Regions from separate parts of the Comamonas antarctica genome, predicted to be linked through region 1. Evidence: riboswitches for the same ligand, from Rfam matches in the RefSeq annotation. Region 1 holds a riboswitch; each other region holds the start of a gene.
What was found. A riboswitch is a leader RNA that binds a small molecule or an ion and turns the genes downstream of it on or off. The one in region 1 is predicted to bind cobalamin.
Positions count from the first base shown of each region.

Region 2: linked by a shared signal. The riboswitch ahead of HUK68_RS19770 (ABC transporter substrate-binding protein) and the one ahead of HUK68_RS12215 (TonB-dependent receptor domain-containing protein) in region 1 are both predicted to bind cobalamin.
Region 3: linked by a shared signal. The riboswitch ahead of HUK68_RS04400 (ferredoxin-like domain-containing protein) and the one ahead of HUK68_RS12215 (TonB-dependent receptor domain-containing protein) in region 1 are both predicted to bind cobalamin.

Region 1 covers NZ_CP054840.1:2,633,719-2,644,015, forward strand. Annotated here, with positions in the region: gene HUK68_RS12195 (FecCD family ABC transporter permease) at 1-431, opposite strand, end outside; gene HUK68_RS12200 (ABC transporter substrate-binding protein) at 428-1,342, opposite strand; gene HUK68_RS12205 (bifunctional adenosylcobinamide kinase/adenosylcobinamide-phosphate guanylyltransferase) at 1,444-2,013, opposite strand; gene HUK68_RS12210 (cobyrinic acid a,c-diamide synthase CobB) at 2,010-3,407, opposite strand; gene HUK68_RS12215 (TonB-dependent receptor domain-containing protein) at 3,389-5,119, opposite strand; cobalamin riboswitch at 5,306-5,536, opposite strand; gene HUK68_RS12220 (DUF904 domain-containing protein) at 5,695-5,910, shown strand; gene HUK68_RS12225 (cell division protein ZapA) at 5,907-6,278, shown strand; gene HUK68_RS12230 (hypothetical protein) at 6,749-7,324, opposite strand; gene HUK68_RS12235 (CsbD family protein) at 7,429-7,647, opposite strand; gene HUK68_RS12240 (sensor domain-containing protein) at 8,009-10,297, opposite strand, start outside.
Region 2 covers NZ_CP054841.1:60,800-71,096, forward strand. Annotated here, with positions in the region: gene HUK68_RS19725 (Bug family tripartite tricarboxylate transporter substrate binding protein) at 1-611, shown strand, start outside; gene HUK68_RS19730 (alpha/beta fold hydrolase) at 636-1,439, shown strand; gene HUK68_RS19735 (GNAT family N-acetyltransferase) at 1,467-2,291, shown strand; gene HUK68_RS19740 (VOC family protein) at 2,301-2,780, opposite strand; gene ada (bifunctional DNA-binding transcriptional regulator/O6-methylguanine-DNA methyltransferase Ada) at 3,024-4,133, shown strand; gene HUK68_RS19750 (OprD family outer membrane porin) at 4,121-5,452, opposite strand; gene HUK68_RS19755 (pseudoazurin) at 5,458-5,892, opposite strand; partial or broken gene HUK68_RS19760 (ABC transporter ATP-binding protein) at 5,819-6,598, opposite strand; gene HUK68_RS19765 (FecCD family ABC transporter permease) at 6,673-7,707, opposite strand; gene HUK68_RS19770 (ABC transporter substrate-binding protein) at 7,742-8,752, opposite strand; cobalamin riboswitch at 8,878-9,105, opposite strand; gene HUK68_RS19775 (GNAT family N-acetyltransferase) at 9,180-9,665, shown strand; cobalamin riboswitch at 9,702-9,912, shown strand; gene cobW (cobalamin biosynthesis protein CobW) at 10,074-10,297, shown strand, end outside.
Region 3 covers NZ_CP054840.1:940,674-950,970, reverse strand. Annotated here, with positions in the region: gene cobM (precorrin-4 C(11)-methyltransferase) at 1-150, opposite strand, end outside; gene HUK68_RS04430 (cobalamin biosynthesis protein) at 147-602, opposite strand; gene cbiE (precorrin-6y C5,15-methyltransferase (decarboxylating) subunit CbiE) at 599-1,792, opposite strand; gene HUK68_RS04420 (cobalt-precorrin-6A reductase) at 1,791-2,537, shown strand; gene cobJ (precorrin-3B C(17)-methyltransferase) at 2,542-3,315, opposite strand; gene cobI (precorrin-2 C(20)-methyltransferase) at 3,326-4,066, opposite strand; gene HUK68_RS04405 (precorrin-8X methylmutase) at 4,077-4,706, opposite strand; gene HUK68_RS04400 (ferredoxin-like domain-containing protein) at 4,690-5,910, opposite strand; cobalamin riboswitch at 6,127-6,367, opposite strand; gene HUK68_RS04395 (PepSY-associated TM helix domain-containing protein) at 6,416-7,615, opposite strand; gene HUK68_RS04390 (TonB-dependent siderophore receptor) at 7,627-10,152, opposite strand; gene HUK68_RS04385 (FecR domain-containing protein) at 10,248-10,297, opposite strand, start outside.

The DNA.
Region 1 (10,297 bases):
TGCGCGCCTTTGGCCAGCACCAGCGTCAGCAGCACCGCGCCCGCGGCCCCGGCAAACGCTGCGCCGGTGATGCCCAGGCGCAGCAGGCCCTGCAGCGCAAACGGCGATGCCCCGAGCGCCGCCATCGACAGCGCCACGCCCAGCGAAGCACCGGAGGCACTGCCCAGCAGATAGGGGTCAGCCAACGGATTGCGGAACACGCCCTGGGCCACCGCACCCGCGAGCCCCAAGAGCGCGCCGGCCAGCCAGGCGCCGAGCGTGCGCGGCAGGCGGATGTCGCGCACGATCTGCCAGGCCAGTGGATCGGCGCGCAGATTCCAGACGCTTTCCCAGCCGGTGCTGCCGACCCCCGCGCCCAGCAACAGCAGCATCAGGCTCGCCAGCAGCAATGCCAGCGCGAGCCAGCGCGGATGCAGCCGGTGGGCATTCATGGATAAAGCCTTTGCAGGCAGCGCGCCATGGCCATCGCCGCTTCGGGCAGTCGCGGGCTGGGGCGGATCATCAGATCCGCTTGCGTCCCCGCAAAGCGGCACACGCGGCCGGACTGCATGGCGCGCAGCGAGGACCAGCCGGGATAGGGCTCGCGGCTGTCGCCCAGGCTGCGCTGCGCGCCCATCAGCAGGTCTGGATCGGCACGCACGACATACTCGGGATTGAGCCGCGGAAACGGCCCGAGCGCCGCGGGCACGATATTCACCAGCCCCAGCCGCGTCAGCGTCTCGCCGATGAAGGAGCTTTCGCCCGCGGCGACCGGGCCGCGGCTGGCATCGAAATACACGCGCTGGCCGCGCGCCTGGGCGGGTACCGCCTGCGCGGCCTGGACCAGTCCTTGTTCGATCCTCGCCCAAAGCGGCTCGGCGCCCTGCTCCGGTGGCAGCGCCAGCATGGCCGCCAGTGTCCGCAGCACCGCGCGCACGTCGGCATGCGTGCGCGGCTCGAAAGCAATCACCTTCAGGCCCAGCGCCTCCAGCCGTGGAATGGCGCGCGACGCCACCGACACCAGCACCACGTCCGGGCGCAGCGCCAGCACCGCCTCGACATTCGGCTCCAGATTGCCGCCCAGGCGCGGCAGTTGCGCCAGCGCCGGCGGCCAGGTCGTATAGCGGTCGACACCCACGATGCGCGCGCACGCGCCCAGCGCGCACACCGATTCGGCCAGCGACGGCAGCAGGCTCACGATGCGCTGCGGCGATGCCGACAGCCGCACCACCTTGCCACGCGCGTCCGTCAGAACGATGGGCGCAGCCACGCGCTGGCCGGCCCGCGCCTCCACCGCAATTGCAGGAGCCGCCACCGGCGCCGCACCGGCCGAGCCGTCGGCCGGGCCAGCGCCCACTGCCATTGCGGGCAAGCCCCCCAGCCCCAACCCCAGCGCAGCAGCAAGCACCGGCATCCACACCGACACCCGCTGCCTCCCCCTTGCATGTAAGCTGAATTCAGCAGTCATTGGCCCGCCTTCAACACGAGCGGCAAGCCCGCACACATCAGCGTTGCATGGCTGCAGGCCGCAGCCACCTGCTGGTTGAGCGCGCCCAGCGCATCGACAAAGGCGCGCACTTCGCGGCCCAGCGGAATCACGCCCAGGCCGATCTCATTGCCGACGATCACCACCGGCCCGGGCGCCTGCGCCAGCGCGGCCAGGAACGCCGTGCGCTGCGCTGGCCAGTCCTGGGCCGGGGCTGGCGCGTCTGGCATGGGCATCATCCAGTTGGTGAGCCACATCGTGAGGCAGTCGATGACCACCAGGCAACCGGGCTGGCTGTGCAGGCGCAATGCCGCCGCGAGATCGAGCGGTACCTCGGCCGTGCGCATGCCGGGCACGCGCTCGGCGCGGTCGTGCCGATGGCGCGTGATCCGGGCCTGCATCTCGGCATCGTAGGCGCGGCCCGTCGCGAGCAGCCAGGCGCTGTGCGCGGGCGACTGCGTCATCCATGCCCGCGCCAGCTCCTCGGCCCGCCGCGACTTGCCGCTTTTCTGGCCGCCCAGGATCAGTTCACTGCGGGCTGCGCTCATGCGCCCTCCTGCGATGCTTCGTGCGCGCCCAGCAGCGCGGCAATGGCGCGCGGATGCGACGCAAACCAGGCATGGAAAAAACTCGCGTGCAGGCTGCCATGCCGGTACAGCCATTCACCGCCAGCATCGGCCGCATCGGCATTGGGACGCGCGCTGCGCCCGGCCACGGGCGCGGAGCTGTCGAGCCGGGCGTAGTGGAAGCTATGGCCGCGCAGCGTGCCCCAGGGCGTGGGCAGCTGCTGCATGCCCAGGCCGGCGAGGCGCTTTTGCATCTGCGCCTTGCCGGGCATCAGGCCCCACAGGGGCGTGTACTGGCCGTCGCTCGCGGCAATGCCTTCGCACAGCGCCAGCATGCCGCCGCATTCGGCCCAGATCGCCTTGCCCGCCTGCCAGTGGGCCAGCAGGTCGGACCGCAAGCCGGTCTGCGCCGCCAGCCGCGCGGCGTGCAGTTCGGGATAACCGCCAGGCAGCCACAGCGCATCGCAGTCGGGCAGCCGCTCGCCGGCGAGCGGCGAGAAAAAGCGCAGCTGCGCGCCCATGGCCTGCAGGCAGTCGAGGTTGGCGGGATAGATGAAACTGAAGGCCGCGTCGCGCGCCACGGCAATGGTGCGGCCCGCAAGCCACGGCCCCATTGCTTCGGGCGCATCAGCCGCTGCCGACGCTGGGGCGGGCGGTGCAAATGACACGCTCCATTCCTGCCAGTCCTCCCAGCTGCGCTGGCCCAGCGGCGTCTGCGCCAGCGCATCGGCGGCCGCGTCGAGCCGCTGCAGGCCGTCACCGAGTTCCTGCGCCGCGACCAGCCCCAGATGGCGTTGCGGCAGCAGCGCGGCCGTGCCCGCATCGGCGGCGATGCGCTGCACCGCGCCCAGCCAGCGGCTGTCGGCGTGTACTCCGCCCTGCAGCAGCTGCGCATGGCGCGCGCTGGCCACACGGTTGGCCAGCACGCCGGCCCAGCGCAATCCAGGCTGGAAGTGCTGCAGGCCGAAAGCCACCGCGCCCAGCGTGGCCGACATGCCCGAGGCGTCGATCACCGCGAGCACGGGAATATCCAGCAGCCGCGCCAGGTCGGCGGCGCTTGGCTGGCCGTCGAACAGGCCCATCACGCCCTCGATCAATATCAGGTCGGCGCGCAACGCCGCCGCATGCAGCCGCGCACGCACGTCCGCTTCGCCCGTCATCCACAGGTCCAGCGAATGCACCGGCGCGCCGCTGGCCAGCTGATGCCAATGCGGGTCGAGATAGTCGGGCCCGCATTTGAACACCTGCACGCGCCGGCCGGCGCGCGCGTGCAGCCGCGCCAGCGCGGCCGTGAGCGTGGTCTTGCCCTGGCCCGAGGCCGGTGCGGTGATCAGCAGCGCCGGGCAGCGTATGGAATTCAAGGCGTGGAAGTCCATTGCAGGCTCATGAAGAAGCGCCGGCCTTCGGTGGCGTAGGTGGCAGCGGTTTCGTAATACTTGTCGAATGCATTGTCCAGGCGCGCCAGCAGCTTCCAGTCGCGCGCCAGCTGCCGCGTGGCCGAAAGATTCCACAGCGCATACCCGCCCAGCACGCGGGTGTTGGCGGCATCGTCGTAACGGCGCGCGCTCCACTGCACATCGGCAGCCCACTGCCAGCCGGCAATGCTGCGGCTTGCGCCCAGCGTGCCGAACTGGCGCGGGCGGCGCGCCAGGTACAGGCCGGTGGCGCCATCGCGCGCCGCGTTGAAGTCCAGCGACGCATGCCAGCGTGTGCCGGCGGCATGGGTGGAACCGGCCAGCGTCACGCCCTGGTATTCGGCCTGGGCGACACTGACATAGCAGCCTTGCGAACTCGCACAGCCGCGCGCACCGGTCTGGAACGATACCTGGTCGCTGATGCGGTTGCGATACGCGGTGGCGGAAAACGCGTCGCGCCCGGCCTGGTAACGCAGGCCCAGTTCCAGGTTGCGGCCGTTTTCCGGGGTCAGCGCGGCGCTGCCGTAACTGCTGAAACGCTGGAAGAGCGTCGGCGCGCGAAACGCCGTTGCCGCCGTCGCCGTCGCACGCCACCGCGGCGTGAGATCGTAGCCATAGCTCAGGCTGCCGGTGTTCTTGCCGCCGAACTCGCTGTCATCGTCATGCCGCAGCTGGGCCTGGAGGTGCTGCGCGCCCGCATGCCACTGGTAGCCGAGTGCGAGCGCGTTCTGCGCGCGCTTGCGGTCGATGGGCGCATTCTGCAGCGCGTCTTCGCGCCGCTCCAGCGTGGCCGAGAGGCTCTGGGCGCCCAGGCGCCACTGGTTCTGCCACGACAAGCCGCGCAGCTGCGTGGTGGTCAGATAGGGCGTGGGCGTGGTTTCATACCGGTCTTCCGACGTGTTCAGCGCCAGCTGGCTGCTCCAGCGCTCGCTCCACTGCGCGCTCCAGTCCAGGCCCGCAGCATGCATGCGGTGCTTTGCGCGGTCATCCACGCCAAGCCGCGGACTGTTGTCGTAGGCCGCATCCATGTCGCTGGCCAGCAGCGAAGCACTCAGCCGGTGGCGCGCATCGATGCGCCAGCCCAGGCGGGCCGCGCCCGACAGGCTGTCATAGCCGTCGCGGTCAGGGTTGCGGCTGGGGCGCACGTCGAATCCGTCGCTGCGCTCGCTGGCGATATCCAGCGCATAGTCCCAGGCCTGATGCACGCCGCTGATGCCGGCTTGAGCGCGCCGCGTGCCGTTCGAGCCCAGACCCAGCGACAAGGACCCTGTCGGTGCCTGCTCGCCACGGCGCGTGAAGATCTGCACCACGCCGCCCATCGCATCGGAGCCGTAGATCGCGGCCGCGGGTCCGCGCAGCACTTCGATGCGATCGATCATGGCCAGCGGAATGCTTTCCCAGCTCGGGCCGCCGCTGCCGCTTTGCGAGGAAAAGCGCACGCCGTCGATATAAACCGCGGTATAGGCCGTGTCGGCGCCGCGCAGCATCAGGCTGGTGGTGTTGCCGATGCCGCCATTGCGCACCATCTGTATGCCTGGCACGCGCACCAGCAGATCGGCGACCCCGGTGGCGCCACTGGCCTCGATGGTCGCGCGGTCGATCACCGACAGGTCGGCCAGCAGTTGCTCGGCGGACTGCGGCGCGCGTGCGGCCGTGACCACGGTTTCGGTCATGGCCGGAACCTCACCCCAGGCCTGCGTGCCCGAACAGGCGATGGCAAGCGCCAGGGCGCAGCTGCACGCAGCCAGAGGCGCTGCCGTGCCGGAAAAAGCGTGAAGCATGAAAATCAACATGAAGCCACCCGGCGCCGACCTCCCCGTCGGCAAATGGGTTTAAAGCGGTCCGCGTCGCAGGCGACGGCGGGCCACACCTCGTTGGCCGGTATCCGGGCTGGGCGGAGCACACTCTTGCAGGCCTTCCCAGCGCAAGGCCAGTGGCAGTGAAGAAGAGGCGAGCATTGGAAACACTCATCCGCTGACCGTTGCGGGGGCAGCGCAGGCACGGAACGCGGGCGCGCATTCCTCCCTGCTTCCCGTTGAACTGCGTGCCTGCGAACCAGGCACATGAGCACCAACGGCGGCCATTGTAGCCGCGCCCTGCCGCACGGGGTTTCGCACACCCGGGCTCGTACTGGGCACACTGGGATGGGATGCTTGTAGGACAACGGAGAAAACGCGCATGGAACCACTCCCTGTGCTACTGTTTCTTACGTTCATCCAGGGCTACAGGTTCTACAATCGGTCCGTCTATGTCTGCCCCGTCACCCCTCGACCTTATCTCCGACCGCGTGGAGCGACTTTTGTTGCGCCACGAGGAGCTCCAGCGCACCAACGCCCTGCTTGCCGAGCAGGTTGCAGCCTTGACCCAGGAGCGCGATTCGCTGCGTTCGCGGCTGAGCGCGGCGCGGGCCCGCGTCGATGCGTTGATCGAGCGCCTGCCCAGCAACGAAGGGGCCGGCGCATGAAGCAGCTCGATGTCCAGATCCTGCACCAGAACTACCTGCTGAGCTGCCCCGAGGGCCACGAGGAGCGGCTGCTTGAAGCGGTGGACCGTGTCAACGACACCATGGGCCGCATCCGCGACGCCGGCAAGGTGCGCTCGCGCGAACGCGTGGCCGTGCTGGCTGCGCTCAACATGGCCTTCGACATCGTGACGCTGGAGCGCAGACCCGCGCCCGCGGCTGCCGAACCTGAACCCGTGCCTGAAACCAGCGCGGAAGACGAAGCCTGGGCCCAGGCGGCAATGATCCAGCAGCAGGCCGATGCGCAACGCATCGTGGCCCTGCTCGAGCGCCTCGATCAGGCGCTTGAAGCCGACGCGCAACTGCTGTAAAAATTTGCGCCTCCAGCAGTGGGGTCGGACCATCCAGATTACAATGAAGACGTCTGCAAATCTGCTGGGCTTTATATTTCCTTGAACCAATGCTCATTGAGCCCGGGCTTGGTACATCGCTTGGTGAGCGTGATCGTCTCGCGTCAGATGAACCCAACGTCAAGCTGCCCTTGCCCACCTGAACCCCGGTTCAGGATGCCGGTCTGGTGGAATTTGCAGACACCAACATGAATGACGGCCCGCAGGGCCGTTGCTCCGCGGAGTTCTTTTCTGGAGAGCCGCTGCTTTCAAAGCCTGCTTCTGGAAATCCGTTGTTTTGAAAAGTCCGCTTGTTGCGGACTTTTTTTTGCCTGCGATGCAAGTCAGGCGCGACAAAAAGCCGCAGTTCCCGGCGAAGGAAACTGCGGCTTTTGCGCCTGAAATCAGGCTGTCAGCCCTGGGCCGCGAGCGGCCCGGGCCTGCTCATCCACTCACTGGCCGTGGATACGCTTGGCATCGGCCACGCACTTGTCCTTGACGTCGCCGCTCAGGGCATCGCAGCGCTCGCGGGCTGCCTTGTACTCGGCTTCGCGCACGTTCTCGTTGGCGTCCTTGCGGGCTTCGGAGACATCGGCGGCGCGCTTGGTGCCAGAGACGTTGCTTTCGTTGCGCGCCTCGGAGACCTTGGCGGCTTCGAGAGCCTTCACATGGGCGGCCTTGGCGTCCTTGACGCAGACGTCCTTGGGGTTGCCCTTCAGGTCGTCACACTTTTCCTTGGCGACGTCGTAGTCGGCATCGGCCTTGGCCTTGGCGACATTGTGGCGATGGCGCTCGCTGGCATCGCGGCGGTACTCGAGTTCGGCTTCGGCGACCTTTTCGCGGCCCTTGGCTTCCTTCTCGCACACATCCTTGGCATTGTCCTTCAAGGTGTTGCACTGGGCTTTGGCCGCCTTGTAATCGGCGCTGATCTGGTCCTTGGCGGCCTTGTGCTCTGCGGGAGTCACCGCAAACACCGAGGACATGCAGGCGACAGCGAAGACAGCGGTAATTTTATGCTTGAATTTCATGATTATCTCCTTATTTTCGTTTCCAGCGGATCACGGCGAAAATGGATTATTTTTGGTTTTGCCGTTTGAAACCGCGAGTTAATGAATTGGTATTGTCAGGCCGTTTAATCGTCGAAACGGAAATCGGGATTGCGGGCTTGCCAGTCCTTCAACTGGTTCTCCGCCTCTTCCTTGACCAGACCCTGGCGCTCCTGGATGCGGCCGATGAACTGGTCTCGCTTGCCGGCAACGACATCAAGATCGTCATCGGTGAGCTTGCCCCATTGCTCACGGATCTTGCCCTTGAATTGTTTCCAGTTTCCTGCAACTCGATCTTCGTTCATACAAAATCCTTTTTATATTAGCGAGCCGGTCACCCAGCCCGCTGTTTCAAAACACATTCACTCGAAAGCGAAATGTGTAGTTAATGTATGACGGGTTTCAACGGCGCATTGTGGGAAAGGAAGTTTTGACGCAGTCGGCTTTTGCCTACAGCCGATTTAAATGAAATCAACCGAAAAATACAGACAATAGCTGGAATTGATTGATATCGAGCGATTGTGGAGCCTGGCCGCTTGCAGAAGCGGCATCGATACAGGGCATTACCCGCGCCGCAAATCAGTTGCCGGTGGTGGGCAAGCCCAGTTGCCCGGGCCCTCGCCACCCGCTTGGCGTGACGACTCTGCAGGCCGTCCGCAGCAGCCGTTATTGCCGCTCAGCGCTGCCGCCTTGCAGGTCCACCTCGGCGCCGCCGTGCAGCGCGGCGCGCCAGTCGTCCTCCACCAAGACGCCCAGCTCGCTCATGCGCGCACCAAAGGCATCGGGCGGCAACCCGGGAGAACACAGGAAACCCTGGAAGAAATGGCAATGCAGCGCCCGCAGGCAGTCGCGCTGCTCCCCCGTCTCCACGCCTTCGGCAACGACCTCGGTGCCCAGGGCCTTGCCCAGGCTGATGATCGCACTGACGATGGCGCGGTCGCCTGCGTCATGCGGCAGGCCGCGCACGAAGGACTGGTCGATCTTGATCTTGGCGATCGGCAGCTTCTTGAGATAGCCGAGGCTGGAGTAGCCGGTGCCGAAATCATCGATGACCAGGCCCACGCCCAGATCGGCAATCGAGCGCACGCGCGCCGCCATCTCCTGCGCGTCCTGCAGCAGGATGCTTTCGGTCAATTCCAGTTCCAGCAGATGGGAGGGCAGGCCATGGTGCGCCAGCAGCGACCGAAGCCGCTCGACGAAGTCGGGCTGGCGGAACTCCAGTGCGGACACATTGACCGACACCTTCAGCGGCAGTCCCTTTTCGCTCCAGCGCGCAGCCTCGCGGATCGACTGCTCGAGCACCCAGGCGCCCAGCGTGACGATGTAGCCCGACTCCTCGGCCATGGGAATGAAGACCCCGGGCGACACCACGCCGAAATCGGGATCGGTCCAGCGCAGCAGCGCCTCGGCGCCCACGATCCGGTTGCTGCCGATATGCACCTGCGGCTGGAAGAAAACCGCCATGCGCCCGTGCTCGAGCGCCTGGCGCATCGCATGCTCGAGCTTCATGCGCGACAGCAGCCCCGAGTTCATCTGCGGCTGGTAGAAGCTGTAGTGCCCGCGGCCGCGTTCCTTGACGCGGTACATCGCGGTATCGGCCTGCATGATCAGTTCATCGAGCGTGTGGCCATGGCCTGGATACTGGGCCACGCCGATGCTGCACTGCACCGAGAATCCGATTCCGTCCAGCAGGAAGGGGCGCAGCATCTCGCGCAGGATGCGCTGCGCGACGCTCGCGGCCAGGGCCTCGTCGCAGCCCTGCAGATAGAGCACGAACTCATCGCCCCCCAGCCGGCTGAGCATATCGTCCGAGCGCAGGCAGGACAGCAGGCGCTCCGCGACCAGCTTCAGCACGCGGTCGCCGAACTGGTGGCCCAGCGAGTCGTTGATGATCTTGAAGTGGTCGAGATCGATGAACAGGATGGCAAACACTTCGCGCGTGTCCGCGGCCCGCTCGATGGCCTGGGCCACATGAGCGGCCAGGCTCAGGCGGTTGGGCAGCCCGGTGAGCGCATCGCTGAAGGCCAGCTCCTCGATGCGCTGTTGGGCCTGCTGCTGCTGCGTCAGGTCGCGCATGAAGCCGATGGTCTGGAACACCACGTCCTGCGCATCGCGCAGCGCCACCCAGGACAGGCGCACCGCGCAGCGCTGCTGCGCGCCCTGCTCCAGCCAGAGATTGCCCTGCCAGAAGCCGCCGCTGCTCCACTCCTGGGCCGCGGCGCCGTACCAGTTGGCCGGTGCGCTGCAGCCGAACATCTCGCGCACGCTGCGTCCGGCGACCTCGTGGTCGCCCATCAGCCGCAGGCACGCGGGATTGGCACGCACCAGCCGGTGCCCGGCATCGGCAATGAAGATCGCGTCAAGGCTGCAGTCGAACACGCGCGCTGCCAGCTGCAATCCGGCCTGGACCTCGACTTCGCGCGTGATGTCGCGGTAGGTGTGGATCCGGCCCACGGGCGCGCCGCGCTTGAGCTGGGGCACGGAGCGGCGCTCGATGATCTTCCCGCCTTCGAGCGCCAGCACGTCGGTGCTGTCGATCAGCGGCTGGCGCCGCAGTTCCTCGAGGCGCAGCGCATAGCCCTCGCGGTCCAGCACCTTGGCGGCCATGTAGTCGAGGATGGAGGCATCGTTGCGCTCCACCAGCATGTGCCGGGGCAGGTCCCAGATCGCCGCCAGGCGGTGGTTGAAGGCGCGGATGCTGCCGTCCTGGCTGCAGACCAGCATGCCGTCGGCCGTCGAATCCAGCGTGGCGCGCAGGTCGGACAGCAGGCCTTCGAGTTCATGCTCGGTATGCGCCTGCTCGCTGCGGTCCAGCATCGTCAGCAGCAGCCAGCCAGAATCGCTGCCCGAGGGGCCGGCAATGCGCTCCAGGCGCTGTTCGACCGGACGCAGCAGGCCATCGCGGCACTGCACCTGGGTCAGTGTCTGCGAGCCCGTCTGCCACTGGCTCGCATC
Region 2 (10,297 bases), on a different replicon from region 1:
TCGGCGCGGCCGCGCAGTGGCTGGTGGTGCGCAGCGATGCGGGTTTCGGCTCCCTGCAGGAACTGCTGGCCAAGGCCAGGGCCGAGCCCGGCAGGATCAACTACGCGAGTTCGGGCAACGGCAGCACCGGCCATCTGCTGGTGGAGCTGCTGCAGCGCAGCGCCGGCATCCAGCTGATGCATGTGCCCTACAAGGGCGGCGCCCCCGCGCTGCAGGATGTGCTGGGCGGCGTGGTGTCGGTGATCGTGGTGCCGCCCAACACCGCCATCCCGCATGTCAAGGCCGGCAAGCTCAAGCTGCTGGCGGTATCGACGGCGCAGCGCAATTCCGCCTATCCCGATGTGCCCACCTTCGAGGAGCTGGGTTTCGCGCAGATGACGGTGAGTTCCTGGGTCGGACTGTCCGCGCCCAAGGGCACACCGCCGGCCGTCGTGCAAAAGCTCAATGCCGCGATGGCGGCCAGCCTGGCCAAGCCGGCGCTGCGCACGCGGCTGGAGAACGACGGCATGACGCCGCTGACCATGACCGCGGCGCAGTTCAGCGACCTGGTGCGCAGCGATGCCCAGCGCTGGATACAGCTCACGCGCAGCCTGAACATCAAGGCCAACTGACCCCTCCCACTCCCTCTGACTGCCATGCCATTTATCGTTTCCCACGGCCGCAAGATCTATTACGAACGCCACGGACAAGGCCCGGCGCTGCTGTTTTGCCATGGCGCGGGCTCCAACGCCGCCACCTGGTGGCAGCAGCTGCCGGTGTTCGCGCGCGAATTCAGCTGCCTCGCCATGGACCTGCGCTGCTTCGGCCGCTCCGTCGCGCCGCTGGACGAATTCGAGTTCGCGCTGTTTGTCGACGATGCGCTGGCCGTGCTCGATGCCGAGCATGTCGAGCGCGCGGTTGTCATCGGCCAGTCGCTCGGCGGCATGGTGGGCGTGCGCCTGGCGCTGCAGCATGCGCCGCGGCTGTCGGCCTTTGTCGCCTGCGACACCTCGCTGACCATCGACCACCCGGCGCTGCTCGACGCCATGGCATGGCGCGTGACGCGCGTGCAAGCGCTCAGCGTGGAGCAGCGCTCGCTGGGCCGCTGGTTCATTGAACAGCACCCCGACCGCGCCGCGCTCTATGCGCAGATCAACCATTTCAATCCCAGCGCCCATACCTACGACAGCGACGCCTGGGGCGCGGCCGTGACCGGGCTCATGGCGCCGCGCAATCTGCTGCCGCTTGCCGCGCTGGCCGGCATTGACTGTCCGACGCTGTTTGTCGTCGGCAGCGAGGACCCGCTGGTGCCCATCGAGGCCATGCAGGCGTTCGCGCAGCAAGTGCCGGGCAGCGAACTGCGCGTGGTGGAGGGCGCGGGCCACTCGGCCTACTTCGAGAAGCCCGTGGAATTCAACGAGAATGTGCTGGCATTCCTGCGCCGCCATCTTCTGCGCTAGTTGCCTGCGGCAACGGCGCGCCTGCCGATGAATACCGAGTTCACGTCCGCCCGCCACCCTCCCACCACGTTGCCGCTGTACAGCGCCCTGGCCCATGCGGGCGCGGCCAGCGTGCAGCAGCTGGAGCAGCGCGGCTTCAATGCCTGGCCCGCGCCGCGCAGCGCGGTCATGGGCGACTGGCTGCTGCGCAGCGCCGGGGGTTACACCAAGCGCGCCAACTCGGCCAATGCCCTGCAGCCCGGGGCCGCGCTGACGCCGCAGCTGCTCCAGCAGATCGAAGCCCACTACGCACGCCAGCAGCTGGCCTGCATTTTCCGGCTCAGCCCGCTGGCCGATGCGGGCGTCGAGGCGCTGCTGCAGGCCCGCGGCTATCGCGCGATCGAGCCCTCGCTGCTGATGCAGCGCGCCACGCAGGCCGAAGACAGTCGCTGGCAGCCGGCGGCGCAGGTGCAGCTGCAGTCGCATTCCGCGTTGCAGACCAGCTGGCTTGACGGCTATTGCGCGGCCAGCGAGCACCCGCCGCAGCAGCAGCCCGCGCACCGCGCCGTATTGGAGTCGATCGGCATGCGCTGCGCCTATCTCACGCTGGCGCAGCACGGCGCGGTCCGCGCTTGGGGCCTGGCGGTGTTCGAGCGCGATGCCGTGGGCCTCTACGAAGTGCTGGTGCATCCCGCGCACCGCGGCCAGGGCCTGGGGCGGCAGATGGTCCTGGCCCTGCTGCAGTGGGCCGCGCGGCAAGGCGCAACCCATACCGATCTGCAGGTCGGCGGCGGCAATCTGCGCGCGCAGCAGCTTTACACCGGCCTGGGCTTTGCGCCGGTCTACGGCTACCACTACCGAGTGCAGGCCTGAAGCCTGCGATCAGCCGCGGCGCGCGGCCTCGATGGCGGCAATGTCGATCTTCTTCATGGTCATCATGGCTTCGAAGACGCGCCGCGCCACGGCCGGGTCGGGATCGGTGGTGCCCTCGGTCAGCACGCGCGGCGTGATCTGCCAGGACACGCCCCAGCGGTCCTTGCACCAGCCGCATGCGCTTTCCTGGCCGCCGTTGCCGACGATCGCATTCCACAGCCGGTCGGTTTCCTGCTGGTCGTCGGTGGCGATCTGGAAGGAGAAGGACTCGTTGTGCCGGAACTGCGGCCCGCCGTTGAGGCCCAGGCAGGGAATGCCGGCGACGGTGAAATTCACCGTGAGCACATCGCCCTGCTTGCCCGCGGGATAGTCGGCCGGCGCGCGGTGCACGGCCTGCACGGCGCTGTCGGGAAAGGTCTGGGCGTAGAAGCGGGCGGCTTCTTCGGCCGTGCCGTCGTACCAGAGGCAGAGGGTGTTCCTGGGGATCATGGCGGCTCCTGGAGGTGCTGGAGGGCAGGACGTTCATGCTTCGACGCGGCTCACCACGAACGGTTGAACCGCGCGCCTGGAGCCTGGATCGATTGTCATTTGCCATTTCCATGCTGGCTACCCGGTCCCGCATGCGCAGCAGGGAGATTGCTCCACCCGCAGAATTCAAGCGCAAGAATCGGAGTGCTTGCGGCCCCATTCGGCGCTATCGTGCCGACACCCATTGCACCCCAGGAAGCGAGCATGCACCCCCTCCCCCCCCACACGCCCCGCTATGCCACCGACGCGCAGCGCTGGCAGGCGCTGCTGGAACGCGATGCACAGGCCGATGCGCACTTTGTCTACGCGGTGAAGACCACGGGCGTCTACTGCCGGCCCAGCGCGGGCGCCCGGCTGCCGCGGCGCGAGAACGTCATCTTCTTCGAGTCCGCGCAGGCGGCCCAGGGCGCCGGCTTTCGCGCCAGCCGGCGCGCGCAGGGCGACCAGACGCTCGCGGCCTGCGCCCGCGCCGAGGTGGTGGCCGCAGCGTGCCGGAGCATGGACGCCGCCGACAGCGCACCGAATCTGGCGACGCTGGCGGCGCAAGCCGGGCTCAGCACATTTCATTTCCACCGCGTGTTCAAGGCCGAGACCGGCCTCACGCCCAAGGCCTATGCCAGCGCCGCGCGCGCGCGCCGGCTGCGTGCGCAACTGGACGCGCCCGAGGCGTCGGTCACCGACGCGATCTATGGCGCGGGCTTCCAGTCCAGCAGCCGCTTCTATGAAACCGCGGGCCAGCGGCTGGGCATGGCGGCGCGCGACTACCGGGCGGGCGGCGCGGGCGCGGCGATACGCTTTGCCATCGGCCAGTGTTCGCTGGGCGCGATCCTGGTGGCGCAAAGCCAGCGCGGGCTCTGCGCGATCTTGCTGGGCGACGACCCGCAACGGCTGCTGCGCGATCTGCAAGACCGCTTCCCCAAGGCCGAGCTGACAGGCGGGGATGCCGGTTTCGAGCAGCTGGTGGCGCAGGTCGTGGGCTTCATCGAGGCGCCGTCGCTGGGCCTGCAGTTGCCGCTCGATGTGCGCGGCACGGCCTTCCAGGAGCGCGTGTGGCAGGCGCTGCGTGAAATTCCGCCGGGCAGCACCGTGAGCTATGCGCAGCTGGCCGCGCGCATCGGCGCGCCCAAGGCGGTGCGCGCCGTGGGCAGCGCCTGCGGCGCCAACCCGCTGGCGGTGGCCATTCCCTGCCACCGCGTGCTGCGCAGCGATGGCGATCTGTCCGGCTACCGCTGGGGCGTGGAGCGCAAGCGTGCACTGCTGCTGCGCGAGGCCGAAGGCCAGCGTGACCTGCTGGAGCGCGCTCAGAACAGTTGAACCGGCATTTCCGCCTGCACGCGGATCTGGTCGATATTCGCCTCGCCCTGCGCCGGGTTCACGCGGTGCACGCCGTAGCGCAGCAGCAGCGCCAGGCCCTTCGCCGCGCCCTGGCGCAGCGTATAGCGCAGCAGCAGGTCGCGCTCCCAATGCCGGCCGTTGCTGCCCGCGTAGCCCAGGTAGCTGGCGTAGATCGGCGTCAGCCGGCTGTTGTCAATGCCGGTGCCGCGCGTATAGGCGATACCCGCGCTCAGGCCGGGCGCGACCAGCGTGGCGAGATCGACGTCGTAGCGCAGCTGCCACGACGCCTCGCCTGGGCCGTTGAAGTCCGACAGCTGCATCGCGTTTTCGAGCCAGATCGAGCCACGGTTGACATAGTCGAACGGCGTGTCGCCATGGACCTTCTGATAGCCCAGGCCAAAGCGGTGTATCCCGGTGGCGTAGCTGCCCATCAGGCTGAACGTGGTGTTGTCCACCACGCCGGCGCGCGCCTGGCCGGTATCGCGGTTGCGGTAGAGATTGAAGCTCAACGCCAGCGCCTGCTTGTGCGCCAGCTCAAGCTGGTAGGCGCTGCCCAGATACCAGGTGTTCCAGTAATCCTCATATTGGCCGGCATAGCTGCTCAGGCTCCAGTGCTTGACCGGCGTGGTCCAGGTGCCGCCGAAGAAGCTGAAGGCGTCGCCATTCGCGCCCGAATAATTGGCCAGCAGCTTGCCGCCATTCTTGCGGCTGTTGCGGTCGGCCCAGGCCGTGAAGCGCCCCGCCTGCAGTGCCAGCGAGGGAATATCGCTGCTGCTCAGCAGCCAGCCGCGATTGGTTTCGGGCAGCAGCCGCGTGTCGGAGGAATTGAAGATCGGGTTGCGCGTGCGCATTTCGCCGAGCCGCAGTTCGGTGGACGACACGCGCAGCTTGAGCGCCGCGCCCGCGCGGCCAAAGCTGCGCGGGATGTCCTGCCCGTTCTTGGCGACATAACGCGGTGTCGCGCGCGCGCTGTCCGGCTGGGTATCGATGTTGATGGCGCCATGCACATGCGCGTCGATGCCCAGCCCCACCGCGCCCTGCGTATAGCCCGACTGCAAGTTCAGCATCAGCCCGTAGCCCGACTCGCGTGCCCGGGTCTTGCCGCGCGCGCCATTGGTGGCGCGAAAACTGCTGCCGTGGCGGTAGTCGAGCTGCTCGTAGACCAGGCGGTTTTGCATCTGCAGCTGCGCGCCTTCGATGAGACCGGTGGCCGTATCCTGTGCGCCCGCCAGCACCGGACCGCAAAGGCACAGCAACGCGGCGCTGCCCGCGCCCAGGGAATATCGCTTCAGTGCCATGGTGTTCAGCGCGCGGCGCGCGCGGCAATGTCCTGAAAGCGCTTTTGCGCGCGCTCGGGCGCGTCGGCGGGGATCTTCAGCGTGGACAGCGGCGCAGCGCCGACCTGCACCAGCATCACCATGCCCATTGCGTAGTGCGGCAGGCATTTGATGCCGTAGAGGCCCGGCTCGGTGAACGCCACTTCGATCTCTTCATTGATCCGGCCCTTGAAGGGCTGCGCCCCCGCGGGCAGCATGCCGTCGATCGACACAGCGTCGTGGCCGCTGCTGCTGGCCAGGAACTTGATCCGGTCCCCGGGCTCGAGCTGGATGAACTCGGGCTCGTAGACCATGGCGCCCTGGCTGCCGCGGTTGAGCATCCTCACTTCAAAGTTTTCGGCCCAGGCCAGCGGGGCGACGGTCAGCGCCAGGCACAGGCCGGCAAGCATCTTGTGGTTCATGCGAAAGGCAATCAAGGGGTTTGAAACGTAGCACCGGGGTGCCGTCGGCGGGATCGATCAATGCAGTCGCCTGCACCTGGAAAACGTCGCGCAGCAGCGCCGGCGTGAGGATTTGCTGCGGCGTGCCCCGGGCCACGATCTGCCCGGCGCTGAGCACGGCCAGCCGGTCGCAGGCCAGCGCCTGGTTCAAATCGTGCAGTGCCACCAGCTTGGTGACGGGCAGGCTGCGCACCAGCTGCATCAGCGACAGCTGCTGGTGAATGTCGAGGTGGTTGGTCGGCTCGTCAAGCAGCAGCACGCCGGGCTGCTGGGCCAGCGCGCGCGCGATGTGCACGCGCTGGCGTTCGCCGCCCGACAGCGTGTTCCAGGCGCTGCGCCGCTTGTGCTGCAGGCCCACCGCGGCCAGCGCGGCATCGACGGCCGCGCGGTCCGCGGCCGACAAGGGCTGCAGCGCCGACAGCCAGGGCGTGCGGCCCAGCTCCACCGCATCCCGGACCTCGATGGCATCCTGCGTATCGGCCAGCTGCGCGACAAACGCCAGCCGGCGCGCAAGCGCACGCCGTGGCAGTGCACACATGGGCTGGCCATCGAGCAGCACTTCGCCTGCGCTGGGCGCGAGGATGCCCGCCAGCAGCCGCAGCAGCGTGGACTTGCCCGAGCCATTGGGCCCGATCAGCCCCAGCATCTCGCCGGGCCGCACTTCGAGATCCACGCCTTCGACGATGCGCGCGCCGCGCGTGGCCCAGCCCAGGCCGCGCGCCTGCAATGCCGCGGGCGCGCTCATGTGCGGCCTCCGCGGCCCTTGAGCAGGATGGCGGCAAACACCGGCGCGCCCACCAGCGCGGTGATGACGCCGATCGGCAGCACCTGGCCTGGAAGCAAGGTGCGCGAGATCACATCGGCGGCAATCAGGAAGATCGCACCGATCAAGGCGCTGGCCGGAATCAGCCGGCGGTGGCGCACGCCGACCAGAAAGCGCGCGGCATGCGGAATCACCAGCCCGACAAAACCGATCGCGCCGACGATGGACACCATCACCGCCGTGATCAGCGCCGCGGCCAGCAGCAGCACCAGCTGCACGCGCCGCACCGGCACGCCCAGCGCGGCCGCGGATTCGCTGCCGAAGGTGAACGCATCGAGCGCGCGCGCATGCCACAGGCAGACCGCCAGGCCCGCCACGGCCACCGCCGCCGTGAGCAGCGTATCGCTCCAGCGCACGCCGCTCAGGTTGCCCAGCAGCCAGAACATGATGCCGCGCGCCTGTTCGGCGCTGCCCGACTTGGTGATGATCAGCGAGGTCAATGCATTGAACAGCTGCGAGCCCGCGATGCCGGCCAGCACGATCTGCGCGCCATTGCGCAGGCCGCCGCTGCCGGCCGCATGCGCGAGCAGCGCCACCAGCGCGAACGCGCACACGGCGCCAAAGAAGGCGCCGGTGGTCATGGAGATCGCGCCCGCGCCCAGCCCGGCCACGGACACCAGTACCGCGCCCGTCGAGGCGCCGGCGGAGATGCCCAGCAGATAGGGTTCGGCCAGCGCATTGCGCAGCAGCGATTGCAGGATCACGCCCGAGATCGCCAGGCCCGCGCCGCAGCTGGCGGCCACCAGCGCGCGCGCGAGGCGGTAGTTCCAGACAATGCCCTGGTCGATGGGATCGACCGGATACCCGGCGCCCGCGAGCTGGTTGGCCAGCACCTGCCAGACCACGCCGGGGGCAATCGAGGTTTCGCCAATCGCCACGCCAAGCAGCACGGCCAGGGCCAGCAGCGCCAGCGCGGCGCCGGTCAGCAAAAGAATGCGCACGATCGGATGCATGGGAAAGAGGCGGCGCCAGGCCACCGGATGCTGCTCAACGCGCCCGCGCCTGCAGCTTCAGCGCCGCCTGCGCGATCTGCTCCATGCCATCGACCATGCGGATCGAGCCCTGCAGCGCATCGGCGTCGACGATCACGATGCGCTCGTTCTTCACCGCGTCCATATGCCGCGTGACCGGGTCCTGCTTCAGGAACTCGAGCTTCTTGCGGTAGTCGTCGGCGGGAAAGCGGCGGCGGTCCATGCGCGCGATGATCAGGATCGACGGGTTGGCCCTGGCAATGGTTTCCCAGCCCACCGTGGGCCACTCCTCGGCCGAGCCCACGATATTGCGCAGGCCCAGCGTCTGCAGCATGTAGCCGGCCACGCCCTTTTGCCCGGCCATGTACGGATCGATGGCCAGATCGGCGCTCGAAAACCACAGCGCGGCCGTCAGGTCCTTGAGCTTCGAGCCCTGCAACTGCGCCACGGCCCTGGCCTGGCGCTGCTTGAGTTCATCGACCAGGGCCTTGCCACGCGGCTCGACATCGAAGATCTGCGCCAGCTGCTGCACGCTCTTGTAGAGCGCATTGACGTCATAGGCCGCGGTGCGCGTGCCGTCGGCGCCGCTGAGATTGTTCTTGCCTTCGCAGTCCGACGGCATCGCATAGCTGGCAATGCGCAGGTCATGGAACTGCTCGCGCGTGCCGACCACGCCCTCCTTGCCGACCATCCACTCGAACTGCGACACCACCAGCGCCGGGCGCTTGCCGATCACGGCCTCGAAGCTCGGGTCGTTGTCGGCCAGGCGCGGCACCTTGTCGTTGATGGCCTTGAACTGCGGCTGCACGGCGTTGAACCACAGCGCGGTGCCCGCCAGCTTGTCGCCCAGCCCCAGCGCATAAAGCATCTCGGTGCCGGCCTGGCCGATGGTCACCGCCGATGCGGGCGCCTTGTCGAACGTGAGCGTGTAGCCGCAGTTGTGCAGGCGCAGCGGGTAGTCGGTGGCATTGGCCGCGAGGGGCGCGGCGGCCAGCAGCAGGGACAAGGCAAGGCGTGGCATCGGCATCGGGTCGGTCTTTCCAGAAAAGGCAGGAGTTTTCCGAAAGCCAGCAATGCACGATGGCGCCTGCCGCGGCATGCGGCACGGCGGAGTCCAAGCCATTGGTCGCTTCCCGGACACCCCGCCGGCAATGATCATTTCCTTCCTCGGCAGGTCTCCTGACTGGCAAGTCGCCGCTGGCGCGCCGCCTTCCCGAACCTGCGTTCAGTGGCATGTGGCGCGCCCGCTCGTTGCCTACAGTTGCGGGGGCAGTTCCATTGCATGGGCGCCCGGGTCTTGCAGACGGGGCGCTCTGGATTCCCTCATGCGGCTTTTTGACGGCGGCATGTCCTTGCGGAACCGGAGGTGGGGGTTAATGTAGCTGAACCCGTTTGCCCCGAGCCGGTCGAAGGGGGTGAACCCGACAAAATAGAGATGCCCTAGAGTTTCTTCCATGCCCATCGACACCGTTCATGCCTGCGCCCCCGTCCTTGATTTCCTCCAGCAGGCCCGCGCCGAGATGTTTGCCGGCCGCCTCGACACCTGCGCGATGGCGCCGGATCTGCGGGACTTCGAATCCACCTACACCCAGGGCCACGGCCTGATGCTGGCCGCCCATGAGCCCGCCCTGGGCATTGTCGGCACCATTGCCTGGCGCGCCTATGACCATCGCTTTGCGCAGCTGGACTTTGCCGGCCGGCGCGTCGTGGAGGTGGTGCGGCTGTATGTGCGGCCCGCGTGCCGGCGGCGCGGCATTGCCGATGCGCTGTTCGCGGCGCTCAAGGAACAGGCGCGCGCGCAGGGCATCGAGGTGCTGTATCTGCATACCCACCCCTTCCTGCCCGGCGCCGAGGCTTTCTGGCAGCGCCATGGCTTCGAGGTCCTCTGCCGCGATGCCGATCCGCAATGGCAGACCATCCATATGCAATGCGCGCTGTAATGCCCTGCGCCGGGGAGATCGCCGACCGGCTCCTATAATCGCCGCACCCGTACAGGAGTCCCGGGCCGCAGTCGCGGCCGGGGTGAAACGGGAAGACCGGTGACCTCCCGCGCGGGAGCATTCCGGCGCAGCCCCCGCTGCTGTAAGCCTGACAGACACATCTCGACGCCACTGGGCCGCGGCCCGGGAAGGCGGTGTGCGCTGGACGAAGGCAAGCCAGAATACCGACCTGTACGAATGCCGTTGTCTGCCACGGGGTGTGGCGGCGAACGTTCCGCGGCCGCGCCTGCGCGCTGCCGCGCGCGTCGTCGCCCGTCTCCCGCGCAGCTTTTGTACCCTTTGTGCTGGACCGCGCCGGGCATTGCCTGCCTTTCGCGTCGCCGGCATGGCCTCTTCCCGGAGCACTCAATGAAGCACCTGCCAAAAATCCCCGCGACCATCGTCACCGGCTTCCTGGGCAGCGGCAAGACCACGCTGCTGCGCCATATCCTCGAGAACGCGGGCGGGCGCCGCATTGCCGTCATCGTCAACGAATTCGGCGAGCTGGGCATCGATGGCGACATCCTGCGCAGCTGCGGCATCGGCTGCGACGAGAACGGCGTCGAGCAGCAGGGACAGCTTTATGAACTCGC
Region 3 (10,297 bases), 1.7 Mb from region 1:
ATGCACGCCCGGCGGACAATGCGCGAGCAGCTCGGTGGGTACCAGCGAACCCGCATAGAGGCAGACCGGGCTCGCAGCCAGCAGATCGCGGCCGCGCACGGTGATGAGGTCGGCAGCGCCCGGGCCGGCGCCAATGAAGTGAACTGTCACGGAAGATCTCCTGTTTCCAAAGATTGCGCCCGCGTGGCGGCGACCGCCGCCGCGACGGCCAGCGTCGCCTGCCGGTCGGCGGAGACGATGCGCTGCAGCAGCAGGCTGGCTCGCGCGCCGCCTTGCGCGCGTGCCGCATGCAGGGCCAGCGCCTCGCAGACGCTGCCGGTGGCAAAGCGCGCCACCAGCCGGGGCGACGACGACGCCGTATCGATGCGTGCAATGGCGCTTTCGGGCCAGGCCTGGCATGGGGCCTGCGGCATCGCCGCGCGCGACCAGGCCTGGAAGGCTTCCCAGGCCGGGGTCTGCAGTCGCGACGCCAGCACGGCAAAGCGCCACTCGCCGGGCGCGAGCTGTGCACAGGCCTGTTCCCAGCAACTGGCAAACGATTGCGGCTGCGCAGCAGCGCGAAAGCCCCAGCCGGCAAAGAACGGCCCTGTGCCCACGGTCATGCCTGCCACACCCACTGCACCACGGGCCGCGCCGCGTGCCATGACTGCATGCGGCCCAGCGGCTGGGCTTCGCTCCACTGCAGCTGCAGCAGTTGCCCGCCCCGTTCACGGTGCAATTCCATCAGCAGTGCCTGCGTCTCGAGCGCCACGGCATTGACCACCAGGCGCCAGGGTGCCCGCAGGCGCATGCGCAGCGCATCGAACAGGCGGCGATCGAAGCCGCCGCCGACGAAAACCGCCTGCGGCGCGGGCGCCAGCGTCTCGAGCAGCGCCAGCGAATCGCCTTGCAGCACCTGCAGGTCGAGCGCATGGCGCGCGGCATTCTCGGCAATGTGGGCGGCGCGCGCCGCATGCTGCTCCACGCAGACCGCCGTGCCGCCTGCAAGACACCATTCGACGGCCACCGAACCCGAGCCTGCGCCCAGGTCCCACAAGCGTTCGCCGGTGCGCGGTGCGAGCGCGGCCAGCGTCATCGCACGCACCGGGCCCTTGGTGATCTGGCCGTCATGCACGAAGCTGTCGATGCCGCGGCCCGGCACCTGCACGAAGCCCGTGCCGCCACGCGCCTCGAAGGCGGCAGCCACGGGTGCCGGGGCGGGCGCGTCGATCAGGCCCGCGGCGAGTGCCTCGGCCGTACCCGCGCGCATCGCCTGGTCCTCGCTGCCGGCGTGCGACACCAGCCACATCGGGCTCACGCCCCAGCCCTGCTGCTGCAGCCAGGCGGCAATGTGCTGCGCCGCGGCGCCATCGCGCAGCAGGCAGATGAAGCGCTGGCCGTCGGCCAGCAGCGGCGTCAGCGTGTGGAAGCTGCGCGCATGCAGCCCGAGGCAATGGATTTGCTCCTGCGGCCAGCCCAGCGTGCCCGCAATCCACGAGAATGTCGACGGCTGCGGATGGTTGCGCCATTCGCCGGCCTGCAGATGCCGCGCCAGCGAGGAGCCCGCGCCAAAATGAAACGGATCGCCCGACACCAGCACCGCGACACGCGCCTGATGGCGCAGCGCCAGCACCGGCGCGACGCTGAACGGCACGGGCCACAATTGGCCGCGCGCGCCGACCTGCGCGAGTTCGAGGTGGCGCGGGCTGCCGAACACCACGCCGGCCTCCTGCAGATCGCGCCTGGCCGCCGCGCTCAGCGCGTCCAGGCCCGACGGATGGATGCCAATGATTGAAAGCCACGGATTGGCCATGACCCAGGTTCTCCTTTTAGGCGGCACGCTCGATGCCCATGTTCTCGCCAGCGCGCTGCACGCCGCAGCCGTGCCAGCGACCTACTCGTACGCGGGCGTGACGCAGACGCGGCGCGTCTCGCCGCTGCCCACGCGCGTCGGCGGCTTTGGCGGCGTCGCGGGCCTGATGCAATACCTGCGCGAGCAGCGCGTCACCCAGGTGATCGACGCCACCCATCCCTTTGCCGCGCAGATGAGCCGCAACGCGATCAGTGCCTGCGCCGCGCTGGACATCCCCCTGCTGGCCATGGAGCGCCCGGCCTGGCAGGCCCGGCCCGGCGACCAATGGCGGCATGTGGCCGACATGGCCGCAGCCGCCGAGGCGCTGACCCCAAACTGGCAGCGTGTGTTCCTGGCCATCGGCCGCAAGCAGCTCGCGGCATTTGCGCCGCAGGCTGCCCGGCACCACTTCGTGCTGCGCGTCATCGATCAGACCGGTGAGCCCCTGCCGCTGCCGGCGACGCGCTGCGAGCTGCTGATTGCGCGCGGCCCGTTTGCGCTGGCCGATGAACGCACGCTGCTGCAGCGCCACGCCATCGACTGCATCGTGAGCAAGAACGCCGGCGGTGCGGACACCTACGCCAAGATCGAGGCCGCGCGCGAACTGGGCATTCCGGTGCTCATGGTGGACCGTCCGCAGCTGCCCCCGCGCCGGCGCTGCGAAACGCCGCAGCAGGCCGTGGAGTGGCTCGCCAGCCAGCATTGAGGGCTCATGCATGGGGATAGCTGCGCGGCGTGTAGACATGCCGGCCCACCTGGCGCGTGAGCCGGTTGCCGACAATGACCAGGGTGCGCATGTCGGCCATGTCCGCCGTGGCCTCGGCCAGCGCCACGACCCGCAGCGTCTCGTCGGGGCGGCTCACATTGCGCGCCAGGCAGATCAATCGCGCGGGCTCGCATTCCTCCCTCAAGACCCGCAGCGCGCGCGCGAAGCCTTCGGGCCGCGATGTCGAACACGGGTTGTAGAACGCCATGGCGAAATCCGCCTGCGCCGCCAGCCGGATGCGGCGCTCGATCACGGCCGCGGGCTTGAGATTGTCGGACAGGTTGATGCAGCAGAAGTCATGGCCCAGCGGCGCGCCCAGGCGCGCGGCCGCGGCGAGCATGGCGGTGATGCCGGGCTGCACCTCGACGTCCACCGCGGCCCAGCGCTGCGCCTGCTCGGGCGTGGCCCCGTCGAGCGCCTCGAACACCGCGCTGGCCATCGCGAACACGCCCGGGTCGCCCGACGACAGCATCAGCACCTGGCGCCCCTGCGCGGCCAGCTCCAGCGCCTGGCGCGCGCGCGCCAGTTCCTCGCGGTTGTCGCTGGCATGCAGCTGCAGATGGCCCAGGCCCTGCAGCCGCTCGATGTACGGGAAATAGCCAAACGCATCGCTGGCCGCGGCAATCGTGGCGCGCACCTGGTCGGTCACGAGCGCATCGCTGCCCGGGCCCAGGCCGACCACCGACAGGCGGCCCGGCAGTGGAGTGGAGGCGTTCATGCGCTGCCCCTCACATGTCATTGGCCGGGCGGCGGCCCTGGCCGTGCACGATCACGATGGAAAAATACGGGCAGCGCTCGGGCGCGTCGCGCAAGGGCATGACCTGCTGGTCGGCCATGGTGCCGTTGATCACCAGCCAGCCCTGGTCGAGCTTGCCCTGCTGCGCCAGCAGCGCGCGGATGCGGCCCAGGTGCCGGCCCACCTTCATGATGACCAGCGCATCGGAGCGCGCCATGTGCTCGCGCAGCGGCGCATCGGGCAGCGTCGCGGGCAGCACGCTCAGCACATCGTCGCCCCAGGTGATGGGAATGCCCGTCGCATGCCAGCAGCCGACCATGCCGGGAATGCCGGCCAGCACCTCGACCGGCACCTGGCCCGCCTGGCGCAGGCGCACGTAGAGGTGCATGAACGAGCCGTAGAGAAACGGATCGCCCTCGCACAGCACGATCACGTCCTCGCTGCGCGTGAGCTCGGTCAGGCGCGCCTGCCAGTCGAGATAGAAATCCGACAGCTGCGCGATGTAGCGCGGGTCGTCGTGCGCAATCTCGGTCGTGAGCGGGTACTCCATCGGGTACTCGGTCACCTCGGCATGCAGCATGCCATTGACCAGCGAGCGCGCCTTGCCCGGGTGGCCGCGCTTGCGGAAATACGCCACATGGCGCGCGCTGCGCAGCAGGCGGTCGGCCTTCACGCTCATCAGTTCCGGATCGCCCGGGCCCAGCCCGACGCAGATGATCTTCCCGCGGTTCATTGGCGGCCCTTCATTCGACCGGCGTGGCCAGCGCGTTGACCGCGGCCACGGTGATGGCCGAGCCGCCCAGCCGGCCCTGCACGATGGCAAACGGAATCCTCCCCCAGGCACGCAGCGCGTCCTTGGACTCGGCCGCGCCGACGAAACCTACCGGGCAGCCGATGATGGCCGCGGGGCGCGGGCAGGCCGGATCCTCGAGCATGTTCAGCAGATGGAACAAGGCCGTGGGCGCGTTGCCGATGGCCACTACCGCGCCATCGAGATGCGCGCGCCACAGCTCCAGCGCCGCGGCGCTGCGCGTGTTGCCCATTTCCGCTGCGAGTGCCGGTACCCGCGCGTCGTTCAGGGTGCAGACGATGGCGTTGTCGGCCGGCAGGCGCTTGCGCGTGATGCCTTCGCTGACCATGCGCGCATCGCACAGGATGGGCGCGCCGCGCTGCAGCGCGGCTTCGGCGGCCTGGGCGAAGTCGGGCGAGAAATGGATGTGCGCGGCGAGCTCCACCATGCCCGCGGCATGGATCATGCGGCAGGCAACGCGCTCCTCGAGCGGCGTGAAACGCGCCAGATCGGCCTCGCGGCGGATGATGCTGAAGGATTGCCGGTAGATCTCGTCCCCGTGCTTTTCATAGGTATAGGTCATGTAGCCGTCTTGTTATCTGTGCTGGCGCCTCGGTTGCAGCCAGGGAGTGAATCGGGGTGCCGGGGGCATCGGCGCGGCAGATATGCAGCAGCGGCTGGCCCGTGGCGCCGCGGCTTGCCACCACCACCGCGGCGGCATCGGCCGACAGCGCACAGCACTTGGCGCAGCCGCTCACATGCAGATGCCGGTGCGGCGGCACTGCGCCGGCCAGCGCCAGCGCCAGCGTCTGCGCCGGCACATGGCCCTGGGCGCAGCGCGGCGCGCCGGTGCAGGCGGACACCCGCAGGCGCGCGTCGGCGGGTTCGATGATCCAGTGCACGGCGTCGAGCGCGGGCGGCGCTTCGCCTTCAAGCAGCAGCGAGCGCCAGGGCGTGACGCGGATCTCGGCAGCCGGCGACAACTGCGTTGCCAGTGCCAGCAAAGCCGCGGCATCGATGCGGCCCAGCGGCGCGCCGATCAGCGTGCCATGGCCTGGCAGCGGGCCGGGGCCAAGCGGCTCGGCCGGGCGGATGGACCATGGCTGCGCGGGCGGCAATGGCGGCGCGCGATGCGCGGGCAGGCCGCGCAGGCGCGTGGGCGCGGGCGCCAAGCCCGCCCGTTCACGCGCAAACCAGAGCGCGATCCCCATCGCGGCGTCCACGGCCGCATCGGCAGACGCAAAACCATGCCAATGCGCCGCATCGGCCAGCGCCAGTCCATAGCCACCGTCGGCCACCCACAGCTGCAGGTCCGCACCGATGGCGCGCATGCGCCGCGCCGGGTCATCGACCAGCAGGCCGAACTTGCTGGGCAGCGCCGCCAGGCGCTGGCGCGCCAGCGCCTGCGGGTTCAGGCAGGCGAGGACCGCTGCGGACAACTGCCGCGCCAAGGCGTGGGTCGCATCGCCCGCCTGGTACAGCGGCGTGCAATGCACCGCAGGCGCGAGATCCGCATCGGCATCGGCCGGCACCAGTGCGGCCTCGATCAGATGCCGGCGCAAGGCATGCACCTGCGCCTCGTCCACGCCGCGCAGCTGCACATTGCCCAGCCGCGTCAGTTCGATTGCGGGATGGGCATGCGCCAGCGCCAGCTGCGCCAGCACGCGCCACTGCGCCGCGCTGATCGCCGCGCAATGCGGGCGCACGCGCAATATCCAGCCGTCCTGCGCGCGCATCGGCTGCCATGCGGTCGGGCACCAGCCCTGCACCTGGATCGGATCAGCCATGGGAGCGTGCCCGCGATGGCTGCGCCAAGCCATGCGGCAGCCCGCCGCGGGTGCGGCTTTCCCCTGCCCTCGCGGACAGATAGCGCGTTGCTTGCTGCATGCCAATCCATGGTCAGTCCGGCCGATTCCCGGGCCGGATGAATGCGTCGTGCAGAGGGGTGGGACAGGCCGGGCGGCTGCGGGCGCAGCCATCCACCAGGCCGCTGCACTCCCGCTGCGCCTTGTTCACACCAGGCCGGTCTCCGGACTCGCAGAGCTCGCCATTCCAGGGGCGAAGCCCGGATACGCCTTCCCGCTTGCGCAGTGGCCGCCGCTTCCGTGTGGAAGGGCTTGCATCCGGACTCTCTGATTACCGTTGCGGGTGCAGTGCAGGACTGGTGGCGGAGCCACGCACCTGCTTCCCGTTTCATTCCAGGCGCGAAGCGCCAGGGAACACCTGTGATCGGGGCGGATTTTACGCCATGGCGCCAGCGCGCCATGCCTGCGGCGCGAGGCGCCCTGCAGGCTACGCCTGCAAGCGCAACTGGCGCACCCTGCGGGCGCGGCGCTTGCGCACCCAGATCACCAGCCCGGTCACACTCAAAGCGGCGACGAAGACGCCCATGAACGACATCAGTACCCGCCCCGGCGTGCCCAGTATCCGGCCCGAGTGCAGCGGCAGCTGGAGCTGCATGAAGACATCGCCCATGGAGCCCTGGCCCGGCACCTTGTCGCCGACCACGGCACCGGTGTCGCCGTCGAGGTAAAGGACCTCGTTGCCGATGCCGTCGTCATCCCGGTCGTTTTGCGGCGTGAAGAACGCCACGCCGTAGATGCCGAAGCGCTGTGCATAGAAAATGGACCCAGCCGGAGCGCTCCAGCCGCGGCGCCGGCCCTCGGCCTCGGCCAGCGCAATGGCCTGGCTTCGGTCCAGCCGCGGATCGGCCAGCTCCCGCGCGCGGCTGCCCTCGCGCAACTGGAATGGCGAGGGAGCAAGCGGCGAAAGCGCCGACACCAGGGGCCGCATCACCTGGGTTGCCAGGTTCAGCGACACCGAGGTCACGGCCAGCATCAGCAGCAGGCCCCATACCCACGCGCCGCCCGAACGGTGGATGTCGAAATTGAGCTTGGCGCCGCCCTGGCGCAGCCTGAAGCTCAGCGACTTGCGCCAGCTGCGCGCGCTGGGAAACGCAATCCACAGCGCCACAAAGCAGTCGACGATCCACACCGCCGAGACCACGCCCATCAGCCACACGCCGAAGTCGATGCCCCAGCCCTTGGGAATGTGCATGGTGTAGTGCAGCTTGTAGAGAAAGGGCAGCAGGTTTTCGCGCGAAAGGGAGATATCTCCCCACTGCCGGCGCCCCTGCACCTCGCCGGTGGCCGGGTCGATTGCCAGCTGGTTGAAGCCGAGCGCGTAGGGCGCGCCGGTGGCCGGGTCGATGCGCGCGGCAACGCCCAGCATCGCCGTATGGCCTGTCTCCAGCGCCAGCGGCACGAAACTGACCCGCAGCCGCGGATCGGCCGCCTCGGCGCGGCGCGCCAGTTCCAAGGGCGCCAGCGCGCCCTGCGCCGCACCGGAGTCGGCCTTGAAGAGCCGGGGATTGGCCCATTCGTCAAGCTCGTGGTTCCAGGCGATCACCGCGCCGGTCAAGCCGGCAACGATCAGGAATCCAGCGATGAACAGGCCGCACCAGCGGTGCAGCACGACCAGTGCGCCACGCATGCCGCCGCGCCTCAGAACCGGTAGCGCGCCGACAGCATCACATTGCGCGGCTCGCCATAGACGTTGCTGGGAAAGCCCACGGTGCCGGACAAGGCGTTGTAGTACTTCCTGTCGAACAGGTTGTTGACGTTGAGGCGCACGTCGAGCTGCGGCGTGGCCTGCCAGCCCAGCACCAGGTCGGCCAGGGCGTAGGCGCCCTGCGTGATGTCGAAGGGAACGCCGCTGCCGGTGCCCTGGTTGTAGATGAAGTCCTGGCGGTACACCGAGCCGCCGATGCGCCAGCGCTGCCAGTCGCCGGACAGGCGGTACATGGTCGACAGCTTGAACAGGTGGCGCGGCGTGTCGGTGTCGAACAGCGCGCCCACATTGCTGGCGGTCGCATCCTGGCGGAAGCGCGCGATGGCCACCGTGTAGCCCGCGCCCACCTGCCAGTTCGGTGTGATGGCGCCCTGCAGCTCGAACTCCACGCCTTGGCTGCGCACCTCGCCGGCGGCGGTATAGCAGGTCACGGTGGGATAGTTCGCGCACTGGGTCTGGTCGGTGCTGCGGAAGGCACGGTTCTTCTGGTCCATGCGGAACACGGCGGCCGAGGCATTGAGCGTGCCGTCGAAGTACTCGCCCTTGAGACCGACTTCCCAGTTGTGCCCCTCCACCGGATCGAGCAGCCGGTCGTTCGCATCGCGGTAGTTCTGCGGCTTGAAGATATCGGTATAGCTGGCGTAGACGGCGTGCTGGTCGTTCAGGTCGTAGACCAGTCCGGCGTACTTCGTCAGGTGGTTGTTGACGCTGTAGCGGTTGTGCGCGCTCACGGACGGCGTGTTGGCGTTGAAGTTCGGGTAGGTGTTGACGGTGTCGTTGTAGTCGTACCAGTCCAGCCGCCCGCCGAGGATCAGCTTGAGCCGGTCGGCCACATTCAGCCGCGTCGTGGCGTACAGGCTTTGCTGGGTGATCTTCGCGTCCACCCAGTCGCGCAGCGGGATGCTGGGGTCCGCCACGGCGGCGGGATTGAAGTCGTACAGGTTGAGCTTGCTGCTCAGCACCAGGCCCTGGCGGCTGTTGCCGTCGAAATCGACGTTGCGGTAGCTCGCGCCCAGCACCAGCTCGTGCTTGCGGCCCAGCAGCTCGAACGGGCCATTGGCATACAGGTTGACGCTGCTTTGCTTTTCCTGGTGGGCATTGCGCGCGCCCAGCTGGCTGTAGTTGCCGGTGGCGTAGCCGTAGTTGAGGTAGTGGCCCTCCATGTCGACGTCGGCCTGCGCGTAATAGGCCGAGAGGTGCATGCGCCAGCCGTTGTCCAGCCGGTGGTCCAGCCCGACGAAGGCGGAGTCGGTGGTCTTGTTCCAATACTCCCAGTCATAGGCGTAGGACGTGGACCGGGGCAGTCCCAGGTCGCTGCCGTCGCGGGCCACGGGCAGCCCGGTGAAGCCGTTGCCGTGCAGCCGGCTCTCCTGGTGCAGCGCACTCAGCGTGAGCGTGGTGGCAGGCGCCAGATCCTTCTCCACGATCCCGTAGAACGTCTGGCCGCTGCTGCTTTCGCCGCGCTTGTAGCTGCCGTAGTCCTGGGTGGCAAGCACCGCACGGCCGCGCAGGCTGCCGTCTTCCGACAGCGGACTGGAGACATCGAGTTCCGCGCGGTAACGGTCCCAGCTGCCGGCGCTCATGCCCGCGGACACCTGCCGCTCCTTGGTCGGGCGCTTGCGCACCAGGTTGATGGCGGCCGACGGATTGCCCGCGCCCTGCGCCAGGCCGGTGGCGCCGCGCACGATCTCCACGCGGTCGTAGATGGCCATGTCGGTGGCCAGCAGGTCCTGCGACAGGTTGGAGCTGTCCAGGCTCACGGGCAGGCCGTCATACATGATGTTGTCCACGTACATCCCGCGCGCGAAGAAGGAGGCGCGCTCCGGGCCGAAACGCCGGAAGGTGAGGCCGGGCGCGGTCTGCACCACGTCGTTCACGCTGGCCAGGCCCTGGTCCTCGATGCGCTCGCGGGTGATGACGGTGACGGCCTGGGGCGTATCGCGCAGGGACAGGTCGAGCCGCGTCGCCGTGCTCATGCTGCCGGTGGTGTACGAATGCGTGCCTTCGGTGGTCGCGCTGGCAGCCGTCGCGCCGGTCACCGTGACCAGGGGCAGCGTGGCTGCCGGGGTTGTGGCGGCCGGGGCCGCGGGGCGGCTGTCGGCGCGCAGCACGAAGGCGCCGTTGTCCAATTGCACCGCCCTAAGGCCGGTTCCGGTGAGCAACACGCCGAAGGCGCCAGCCACCGGGTGACGGCCGTCCACGCCGGCCGTGCGCTTGTCGTCGATCTGCTCTGCCGTGAAGGTCAGCATGATGTTGGCCGTGCTGGCCAGCTGGCGCAATGCCGGGGCCAGGGGCCCGGCGGGAATGTGGAACTCGGCGACGGCGGTGCCGGGTGCCTGCGCAGCGCCCTGCGCCCTTGCGGAAGTCGGCGCACCGGCGGTGAAGCCCAGGGCCAGTGCCAGGACGGCGAGCGCGACGGGAGATGGATGCGCACGGCGCACGCATTGCAAATTCGACATGTTGTTCCTCTGGATGGGGGCTGCGGAAACTGCGCTCCCTCATGAGGTAGGTGCCGCGAGAATGCGCATCGGGCAGCCGATGCGCAAAAAATACTTCAGCGGCCTTTGTCCGCAGGCAACACCGTCGCCCAGTAACGGGTGCGCC